Regions from separate parts of the Erwinia rhapontici genome, predicted to be linked through region 2. Evidence: predicted binding sites of a transcription regulator. Region 2 holds the regulator's gene; each other region holds the start of a gene.

Region 1 (3,286 bases), 190 kb from region 2:
ATATTTTCTGCGCGCTCTAAATAGCGCGCCATCCAGTACAGGCCACTGGCCGTGCGACTCAGCATGCGTCATCCTCCAGAACCCAGGTATCTTTCGTCCCACCGCCCTGCGATGAGTTCACCACCAGCGAACCTTCGGTCAGCGCTACGCGCGTCAGGCCACCGGGCACCAGCCGGATATCCGCCCCACTCAGGGCAAAGGGACGCAGGTCGATATGACGCGGGGCCAGCCCCTGATCGACAAAAGTCGGACAGGTGGAGAGTGCCAGCGTGTTCTGTGCAATGTAGTTCTGTGGTTTGGCGAGTAACAGCGCGCGGAAATCGGCCAACTGCTGTTTACTGGCCACCGGGCCAATCAACATGCCGTATCCCCCCGCACCGTGAACCTCCTTCACGACCAGCTTTTCGAGGTTAGCCAGTACCCAGGAGAGCTCATCAGGGCGGCGACACTGCCAGGTCGGTACGTTGTTGAGGAGCGGCTCTTCCCCCAGATAGAAGCGAATCATTTCCGGTACATACGGGTAGATCGACTTATCATCGGCCACGCCGGTGCCGATGGCGTTAGCCAGCACCACGTTGCCCGCACGATACACCGACAGCAGGCCCGGCACACCGAGCATCGAATCCGGCCGGAACGCCAGAGGATCAAGGAAGGCATCGTCCACCCGGCGGTAGATCACATCGATCTTGCACGGCCCGGCCGTGGTGCGCATCAGCACCGCGCCATCTTTGACAAACAGGTCAGCACTTTCCACCAGCTCCACGCCCATTTGCTGGGCAAGGAAGCTGTGTTCAAAGTAGGCACTGTTAAAGCGGCCCGGTGTCAGTACCACTACCACCGGATCGTTGATCGGCGAGCTTTCGCGCAGGGTTTGTAGCAGCAGAGACGGATAACGTTCGACAGGGGCAATGCGCTGATCGGCAAACAGCTCCGGGTAAAGGCGCATCATCATTCTGCGGTTTTCCAGCATGTAGGAGACGCCGGACGGGGTACGCAGATTGTCCTCCAGCACGTAGTATTCGCCATCGCTGTTGCGCACCATATCCACGCCAATAATGTGCGCGTAGAGGTTACGGTGCAGATTCAGGCCCTGCATGCAGGGTTGATATTGATCGTTAACCAGTACCTGTTCAGCGGGAATGATCCCGGCTTTAAGGATGCGCTGGTCATGGTAGATGTCATGCAGAAAAGCATTCAGCGCCTGAACGCGCTGGCGGATGCCTTTATCCAGCATTGCCCACTCGCTGGCAGGAATAATCCGCGGTACGCTGTCGAACGGGATCAGACGCTCGGCACCGCCGTCATCACCATACACATTAAAAGTAATCCCCAGGCGGTGAAACAACAGTTCCGCCTCTTCACGTTTGCGCGCAATCGCCTGCTGGTCAGCCTGCTGTAGCCACTGCCAGTATTCCCGATAGTGCCCGCGATAGCGTCCATCGTTCAGCAACATCTCATCATAAAAGTGTGACGCTATTTCATAGCTTTGATTCATGATTTCCCTACCGCTGTCTGTGAACCTGAATAAGAGTTGCACAAAGTGTGCCAGAGTCGGAATGAGCGGCCTACCCCGCACAGAACGAGGAACGAACAACAGCCTGGTGACAAATCGGGTCAGGGAAAGCGAAGCGTAGAATGAGAATGCACCAATATGGTGCATTCCGGTCAAACGATGAGAGAGATTCTTAACGAGTCAGCGGGTGCCAGACCTCAGTCAGTGCGCCTTCCCCACCGGTAACGGGGTCGGTTTCGGGCATCGCGACGCGTTTTATTTCAAGCATAGACTGTTCCATCAATGCCTGCTCGTCGCGCAGGGTTTTGGGCGTCACGCCCGGAGGGTAGGCACCAACGGCCATGAAATCATCACTGGCGGCAATTTGCTGATGTCCGACACCCGCCGGTATCAGTATTACGTCACCCGCATAAACGGTGACCATGCGCCCACTTTCGCCACCAAACAGGATCTCGGCCCAGCCGCAGGTGATCCCCAGCAATTCATGGGTATTCGGGTGATAATGGGTGTAGGGATAAATCGGCGCGTGCCAGCTGACCGGCCAACCGTGGCGGGCAAACTCAGCGCGGAACCACAGCGCCAAATCGTCTGGCGATATCTCTTCTGCCCCTTCTTCCGGCTCGTCCGGCACCACCTGTGGATAGATGATCAGCGGCAGCGGGTTGTTGGGGATGCCCTGTGAGGGCTGCGCCAGCATCAGATGGCGCGGGTTTGAGGAGGCACCTGCAGCAAAGGTCCCGGCAGCAAACGACATCATTAACATTACACTGCGAGAATGGGTCACCATATCAGGCTCCTGGTCAAATTGCCTTGTTGAGTGATTGTTAAATTAATTGTGGCACTATTCTGCCAGCTTGCAATCTTTTCCCCACGCCGCAGATCACATAACTTATTAATTTAACTGAACTTAAGCCAAATTCATTGGTTGTTACCCACCTCTCATCCCCTTCACCCTGAGATTTGACTTTACGATCACTCGATAACACATTGTTACTATTACTGTATGTAACATTTATTTCCCATTACCGGGTGGCCTCACTTTAAATAACAGGACGCCTTTTCATTGAATTTTTTAATGCGTTACGACTACAGCAATTGTTATGGAAATTAGATTATAATTACCGATTATCGCCAGAAGTATTCACCAGCATATTCACTGATTTTTCTGAACAATGGCAAGCTATGACAGCGGATTATATTATTCACCACTGGTACGTCGATTTTTCGTCCGGTACGTTACTCCATCAACTCAGTGGTGAAGAACGGCGCCTGGGCGAATATCAATTCAAACTGTTGCTAGTACTGGCTGAAAATGCTGGAAAAACATTAAGTCGTGATGAGCTCACTACGCTGGTTTGGGAACGGCGGGTTATTGGTATTAACAGTTTACCGAATGCGATTCATGCGCTGCGCGTGGCGCTGGAGGATGACGGCAAGCAGCAGCGTATTATTAAAACGATCCCTAAAAAGGGCTATATCCTTGAGGCAGAATTTTGCCAACGTATTTGCTATGACAAAGAAGAAGCGGATAGCCTGACCGATGCCTCGCAGCAGACATCGGTACAAGAGGAGAGGATACCCCCGCAGGATATGCACCAGGTAGAACCTGCGATATTACCCGGGCTGGCCGAAACGGAAACAACGATTAACGCGGAGCCGAAACCACGCTTACGTCGCGTATTCTGGCTTTGGCTTATTTTCTTTCAGGCGTTACTGTTACTGTGCGTGCTGGCGTGGGCCGGGCGAGCGCTTTTTCCGGTAAACAGTAGCGAG
Region 2 (3,286 bases):
AGGCAGGTTATCCACGCAGTAAAAACCCATGTCTTCCAGCGCGCGTAATGCCACTGATTTCCCTGAGCCTGAGCGACCGCTGACGATCATCAGCACCATTTCACTTTTCCCCCAATTTAACCCGCTTTCCCTTAGACCAGAAGCTGCACCAGCGCTGCGTTTCGCTGCGTTGCTGCAACTTCATTATGTCGGGGACTGTGGCAAGAATGACTAACTCTCTTCGTGATCTTCCGTGATGATCTCGTAAAGATCTTCATCGGATTGTGCGGCGCGCAGGCGACGCAGAACGGTTTTATCTGCCAGGCGCTTGGCAACCAGAGAGAGAGTATGAAGATGTGTTTTACACTGATCTGCTGGCACCAGCAGGGCAAACAACAGGTCCACGGGCTGATTATCAATTGCATCAAACGCGATGGGCTGGTCAAGGCGAATGAAGACACCGACTGCGCGTAGCGTATCTTCTTCCAGCTTGCCGTGCGGGATGGCAATGCCATTACCGATACCGGTGCTGCCCATTCTTTCACGCGTCAGAATCGCTTCAAAAATTGTCTGATGCGGGAGGTTAAGCTGTTTCGCCGCAAGCTCGCTGATAATTTCCAGCGCCCGTTTTTTGCTCTGGCAATGTACGCCATTACGGGTACACGAGATGCTCAAGACGGAGCCCAGTTCCAGTTTCAAATCATTGTTCATCATAGTTTCACTTAACTTTTCACTTCCGCAGGCAGGACACTCTTTACCAGCGTTCAGATCAAGAGATTAACATGCCGTATTGATTAACGGCTCGTATTCCCGGAAGAATACGAGCCGATACCGCTTTCAGCATATGCCAGTAGAAGCGGGTTGCTGAAACACCATCAATGCATTGTGAGATTTAGTGTTGTTTTAGCTTATCTTTGTGTTTATTCAACTGGCGAGTCAGCTTGTCGATCAGGCCGTCAATCGCCGCGTACATATCTTTATCTTCCGAGGTGGCATGCAGCTCACCGCCATTCACATGCAATGTTGCATCGGCAATTTGCGTCACTTTCTCCACTTTTAAAACAATATAGACCTGGTTAATCCGGTCAAAGTATTGCTCCAGTTTGGCAAACTTCGCTGTCACAAACTCGCGCAGTGGCTCGGTGATTTCAACGTGCTGTCCAGTGATATTGAGCTGCATAGTGTCTTCCTTCTCTGTTCGTTCAGACCAGCTGTTTGCGCTGATTTGATGGCGGGATGGATAAAGACTCTCGGTATTTTGCCACAGTGCGCCGTGCCACCATAATTCCCTGTTCGGAAAGCATGGAGGTGAGCTTGCTGTCGCTGAGTGGTTTGACGGGATTCTCCGCCGAGATTAATTTTTTCACCAGTGCACGGATCGCCGTTGAGGACGCTTCGCCCCCTCCTTCGGTATTGACGTGACTGGAGAAAAAATACTTAAGTTCAAAAATACCACGTGGACTGTGCAGGTATTTCTGGGTGGTAACACGGGAAATGGTCGATTCATGCATTTCGACGGCACTGGCAATATCAGCCAGCACCATTGGGCGCATATACTCTTCGCCCTGTTCGAAAAAGGCCTGCTGCTGATCCACGATACAGCGTGTCACTTTCAGCAGCGTATCATTTCGGCTTTCCAGGCTTTTAATCAGCCACTTGGCTTCCTGCAAATTACTGCGGATAAACTGCGAATCACTGTCGCTGCGTGAACTTGAGCCTAGTGAAGCGTAATGCTGATTAATCTTCAGACGCGGCACACTGTCTGCATTCAACTCGACCATCCAGCGATTACTGACTTTACGCACCAGCACATCTGGAATGACATACTCGGGTTCCTGAGTATTGATCGATTGGCCTGGGCGCGGGTCAAGCGTTTGAATGACCTGCATCGCTCCCTTCAGCACGTCTTCTTTAAGGCGTGTGACGCGCATCAGGCTGCGGAAATCATGGTTGGCGAGCAGGTCGAGATGCTCACTGACAATCAGCCGTGCTTCTTTCAGCAGCGGCACATCTGCCGCAAACTGGGAGAGCTGTACCAGTAAACAGTCGCGCAGATCGCGGGCGCAGACGCCTACTGGATCAAAACGCTGTACACGTTTCAGCACTGCTTCCACTTCGTCAAGGGTCAGCTCGTCGTTACCCATACTTTCAAGCACTTCCTCGAGCGACACGGTCAGATAGCCCGTATCGTCGACAGCATCGACAATGGAGGTCGCAATCGCGCGATCGGTATCGGTAAAAGGCGTTAGCTCCACCTGCCACATCAGATAGTCCTGTAGTGTCTGGGTCGTTTCACCCTGATAAACAGGTAACTCATCGTCATGGTAATCGGTACCCGTGCCTGACGGCGTACCAGCGGTGTAGATTTCATCCCAGGTCGCATCCAGTGGAAGCTCCTCGGGCATGTCTTTCTGTTCCAGCGCTTCCCGGGTATCCAGCGCTTCTGTTTCCTGATATTCGCGGGTATCAACTTCTTCGTGAATGTCGGTCTGTTCAAGCAACGGGTTACTTTCCAGCGCCAGCTGAATTTCCTGCTGTAGTTCAAGCGTAGAGAGTTGCAGCAGGCGAATGGCCTGCTGCAGTTGTGGCGTCATGGCAAGCTGTTGACTCAGCCTGAGTTGTAAACCTTGCTTCATATTCAGAGTATTAATTCCCCAGAAAACTTACCGAATGTGAACACCTTATCAGAGTCTGAACTCTTCACCCAAATAGACACGCTTAACTTGCTCATCGGCCAGGATCGCTTCCGGGGTGCCGTGGGCGATAAGATGCCCCTGGCTGACGATATAGGCTCTCTCACACACTGCCAGCGTTTCACGTACGTTATGGTCGGTGATCAGCACGCCGAGGCCGCTGTCACGCAGGTGTTCAATAATCTTTTTAATATCAATAACGGAAATCGGGTCAACACCGGCAAACGGTTCATCCAGCAGGATGAATTTTGGATTGGCGGCCAGCGCACGGGCAATTTCTACGCGGCGGCGTTCACCGCCTGATAGCGCCTGACCGAGGCTGTCACGTAAATGTTCGATGTGAAACTCTTCCAGCAGTTCATTAGCACGATCTTCACGCTGCTCACTGGTCAGATCATCACGAATTTGCAGCACCGCCATCAGATTATCGTAAACACTCAGACGGCGGAAAATAGAGGCTTCCTGTGGCAGATAGCCAATGCCCCGACGCGCACGCGCATGCAGCGGTAAAATGCTGATGTCTTCATCGTCGATCACGATACGACCTGCATCACGCGGCACGATGCCAACCACCATGTAAAACGTGGTGGTCTTGCCTGCGCCGTTCGGGCCAA
Region 3 (3,286 bases), 640 kb from region 2:
AAGCTTCGATAGCATCGTCAGTGAACACGCCACCACGGGTCAGGAACTCGCGGTCTTCGTTCAGTGCAGCCAGGGCTTCGTCCAGAGAACCTGCAACTTTTGGAATCTCAGCTTCTTCTTCCGGTGGCAGGTCGTACAGGTTTTTGTCCATTGCATCGCCAGGGTGGATCTTGTTGATGATGCCGTCCAGGCCAGCCATCAGCAGTGCAGCGAAGCACAGGTATGGGTTTGCAGCAGGGTCAGGGAAGCGCGCTTCAATACGGCGTGCTTTCGGGCTGGCAACCACTGGGATACGGATAGAAGCAGAACGGTTACGGGCAGAGTAAGCCAGCATAACTGGCGCTTCGTAGCCTGGGACCAGACGCTTATAGGAGTTAGTGGTCGGGTTCGCCAGAGCATTGATTGCTTTAGCGTGTTTGATTACACCACCGATGTAGAACAGCGCCATTTCAGACAGGCCGCCGTATTTGTCACCCGCGAACAGGTTAGTGCCGCCTTTTGACAGAGACATATGGCAGTGCATTCCAGAACCGTTATCACCGAACATCGGTTTTGGCATGAAGGTCGCGGTTTTGCCGTAAGCGTGAGCGACGTTGTGCACAACATATTTGTAGATCTGAATTTCGTCAGCTTTTTTGGTCATGGTATTGAAGCGGGTTGCCACTTCGTTCTGACCCGCCGTTGCCACTTCGTGGTGGTGAGCTTCAACGACCAGGCCCATCTGTTCCATGGTCAGACACATTGCAGAACGGATATCCTGCGCTGAGTCGACGGGTGGCACTGGGAAGTAGCCGCCTTTCAGACCTGGACGGTGGCCTTTGTTACCGCCTTCATATTCTTTACCGGAGTTCCAGTAAGCTTCGATGTCGTCGATAGCAACGTGTGAACCTGAAGTGCTGCTGCCGAAACGGATATCATCGAACAGGAAGAACTCTGGCTCTGGCCCAAACAGAACGGTGTCTGCAATGCCGGAAGAGCGCAGGAAATCTTCAGCGCGTTTCGCGATGGAACGCGGGTCGCGGTCGTAGCCCTGCATGGTGCCTGGCTCGAGGATGTCACAACGGATGATCAGTGTAGAATCAGCAAAGAACGGGTCAATGACTGCGGTGGTTGAGTCTGGCATCAGAACCATGTCGGATTCGTTGATACCTTTCCAGCCACCAATCGAGGAGCCGTCAAACATTTTGCCTTCTTCGAAGAAGTCAGCGTTAACCTGATGAGCAGGGATAGTCACGTGCTGCTCTTTACCTTTGGTATCGGTAAAACGCAGGTCAACAAATTTGACTTCGTGCTCGTTCATCATCGACAGAACGTGTTCAGCGGACATACTTAACTCTCCTGGATTTTGTCATTGGCGTCGTGTTTAGAGAACTTCACCGGTGCGCTTTGCTATTCGCCGCGCTAACTCCGATAATAAAGATCTCTCACAAGCTTACAACCGTTGTGGAAACTGGCGTTTTTCGCTTAATGAGTATTTGCGAAATCTATGCCAACTTTTTTATTTAACGAAAAAAGCGCTATGATGCGCCCTCTCGTGAGACGAGGACTGCACCACGATGGAAGTCGCGCACCATTTTGGTGCCATTGAATGATAAATGGGCACTCTTTTGGTGCAAATTTTCGTCCAAGTGCAATGTTTGCACTGAAAATGGCTGTAAATGCAATCCGGACAGTTATCTTTATATGAAATATGTGATCCTGTTCAGTCCTTCGATTAATCCGTGTACAATAGCGCGCTATTTCTAATGCCTGAGGCAAAGCTGTGATCGAAAATTTGCGTAACATCGCCATTATTGCCCACGTTGACCATGGTAAAACTACCCTGGTTGATAAGTTGCTGCAGCAGTCCGGGACCTTTGATGCCCGTACCGAAGCAACCGAACGCGTAATGGACTCCAACGATTTGGAGAAAGAGCGTGGGATTACCATCCTCGCAAAAAACACCGCCATTAAATGGAATGACTACCGCATCAACATCGTGGATACCCCAGGACACGCCGACTTCGGCGGTGAGGTAGAGCGTGTGATGTCAATGGTCGACTCGGTGCTGCTGGTTGTGGATGCAATGGATGGCCCGATGCCGCAAACCCGTTTCGTGACCAAAAAAGCGTTTGCTAATGGTCTGAAGCCGATCGTGGTAATTAACAAAGTCGACCGCCCTGGCGCGCGTCCTGACTGGGTTGTTGATCAGGTGTTTGACCTGTTCGTTAACCTGGATGCGACCGACGAGCAGCTCGACTTCCCGATTATCTATGCTTCAGCCCTGAACGGTATTGCAGGCCTGGATCACAACGATATGGCGGAAGACATGACCCCGCTGTATGAGGCGATTGTTAAGCACGTCTCTCCACCACAGGTTGAGCTGGAAGCCCCGCTGCAGATGCAAATCTCCCAGCTGGACTACAACAACTACCTGGGTGTTATCGGTATCGGCCGTATCAAGCGCGGTAAAGTGCGTCCTAACCAGCAGATCACTGTGATCAACAGCGAAGGCAAAACCCGTAACGCTAAAGTCGGTAAAGTTCTGACCCATATGGGCCTGGAGCGTATCGAAGCGACTGAAGCGGAAGCCGGCGACATCATCGCTATCACCGGTCTGGGCGAACTGAACATCTCTGACACCATCTGTGATACTCAGAATGTGGAAGCGCTGCCAGCCCTGAGCGTTGATGAACCAACGGTTACCATGTTCTTCTGCGTTAACACCTCTCCGTTCTGCGGTAAAGAAGGTAAGTATGTGACTTCACGTCAGATCCTTGACCGTCTGAACAAAGAACTGGTGCACAACGTGGCACTGCGTGTTGAAGAAACCCCAGATGCTGACGCCTTCCGCGTATCAGGTCGTGGTGAACTTCACCTGTCAGTTCTGATCGAAAACATGCGTCGTGAAGGTTTTGAGCTGGCGGTATCCCGTCCAAAAGTTATCTTCCGTGAATTCGAAGGCCGCAAGCAGGAGCCATTCGAAAACGTGACCCTCGACATCGAAGAACAGCATCAGGGTTCTGTGATGCAGGCGATGGGTGAGCGTAAAGGTGACATGAAAAACATGGATCCGGATGGCAAAGGCCGTGTGCGTCTCGACTATGAGATCCCAAGCCGTGGTCTGATCGGTTTCCGTAACGAATTCATGACCATGACTTCCGGTACCGGTCTGCTGTACTCCACCTTCAGCCACTACGACGATGTGCGTCAAGGCGAAGTTGGCCAGCGTCAGAACGGCGTGCTGATCTCTAACGGCCAGGGTAAAGCAGTCGCGTTCGCCCTGTTCAGCCTGCAGGATCGCGGT

The links. The regulator sigma-54, encoded in region 2, starts transcription at its own class of promoters, with help from an activator protein. The targets are predictions, from matches to a motif close to GTTGGCACANNTTTCGCTNT.
Region 1: the regulator sigma-54 is predicted to act here: its motif matches at 1,531-1,550, upstream of LJN55_RS03430 (circularly permuted type 2 ATP-grasp protein).
Region 3: the regulator sigma-54 is predicted to act here: its motif matches at 1,475-1,494, upstream of glnA (glutamate--ammonia ligase).

The regions. Positions count from the first base shown of each region.
Region 1 covers NZ_CP085627.1:751,022-754,307, reverse strand. The annotation lists gene LJN55_RS03435 (alpha-E domain-containing protein) at 1-65, opposite strand, end outside; gene LJN55_RS03430 (circularly permuted type 2 ATP-grasp protein) at 59-1,495, opposite strand; gene LJN55_RS03425 (cupin domain-containing protein) at 1,686-2,300, opposite strand; gene LJN55_RS03420 (transcriptional regulator) at 2,696-3,286, shown strand, end outside.
Region 2 covers NZ_CP085627.1:557,848-561,133, forward strand. The annotation lists gene rapZ (RNase adapter RapZ) at 1-99, opposite strand, end outside; gene ptsN (PTS IIA-like nitrogen regulatory protein PtsN) at 211-693, opposite strand; gene hpf (ribosome hibernation promoting factor) at 872-1,159, opposite strand; gene rpoN (RNA polymerase factor sigma-54) at 1,182-2,615, opposite strand; gene lptB (LPS export ABC transporter ATP-binding protein) at 2,664-3,286, opposite strand, start outside.
Region 3 covers NZ_CP085627.1:4,980,126-4,983,411, reverse strand. The annotation lists gene glnA (glutamate--ammonia ligase) at 1-1,327, opposite strand, end outside; gene typA (ribosome-dependent GTPase TypA) at 1,763-3,286, shown strand, end outside.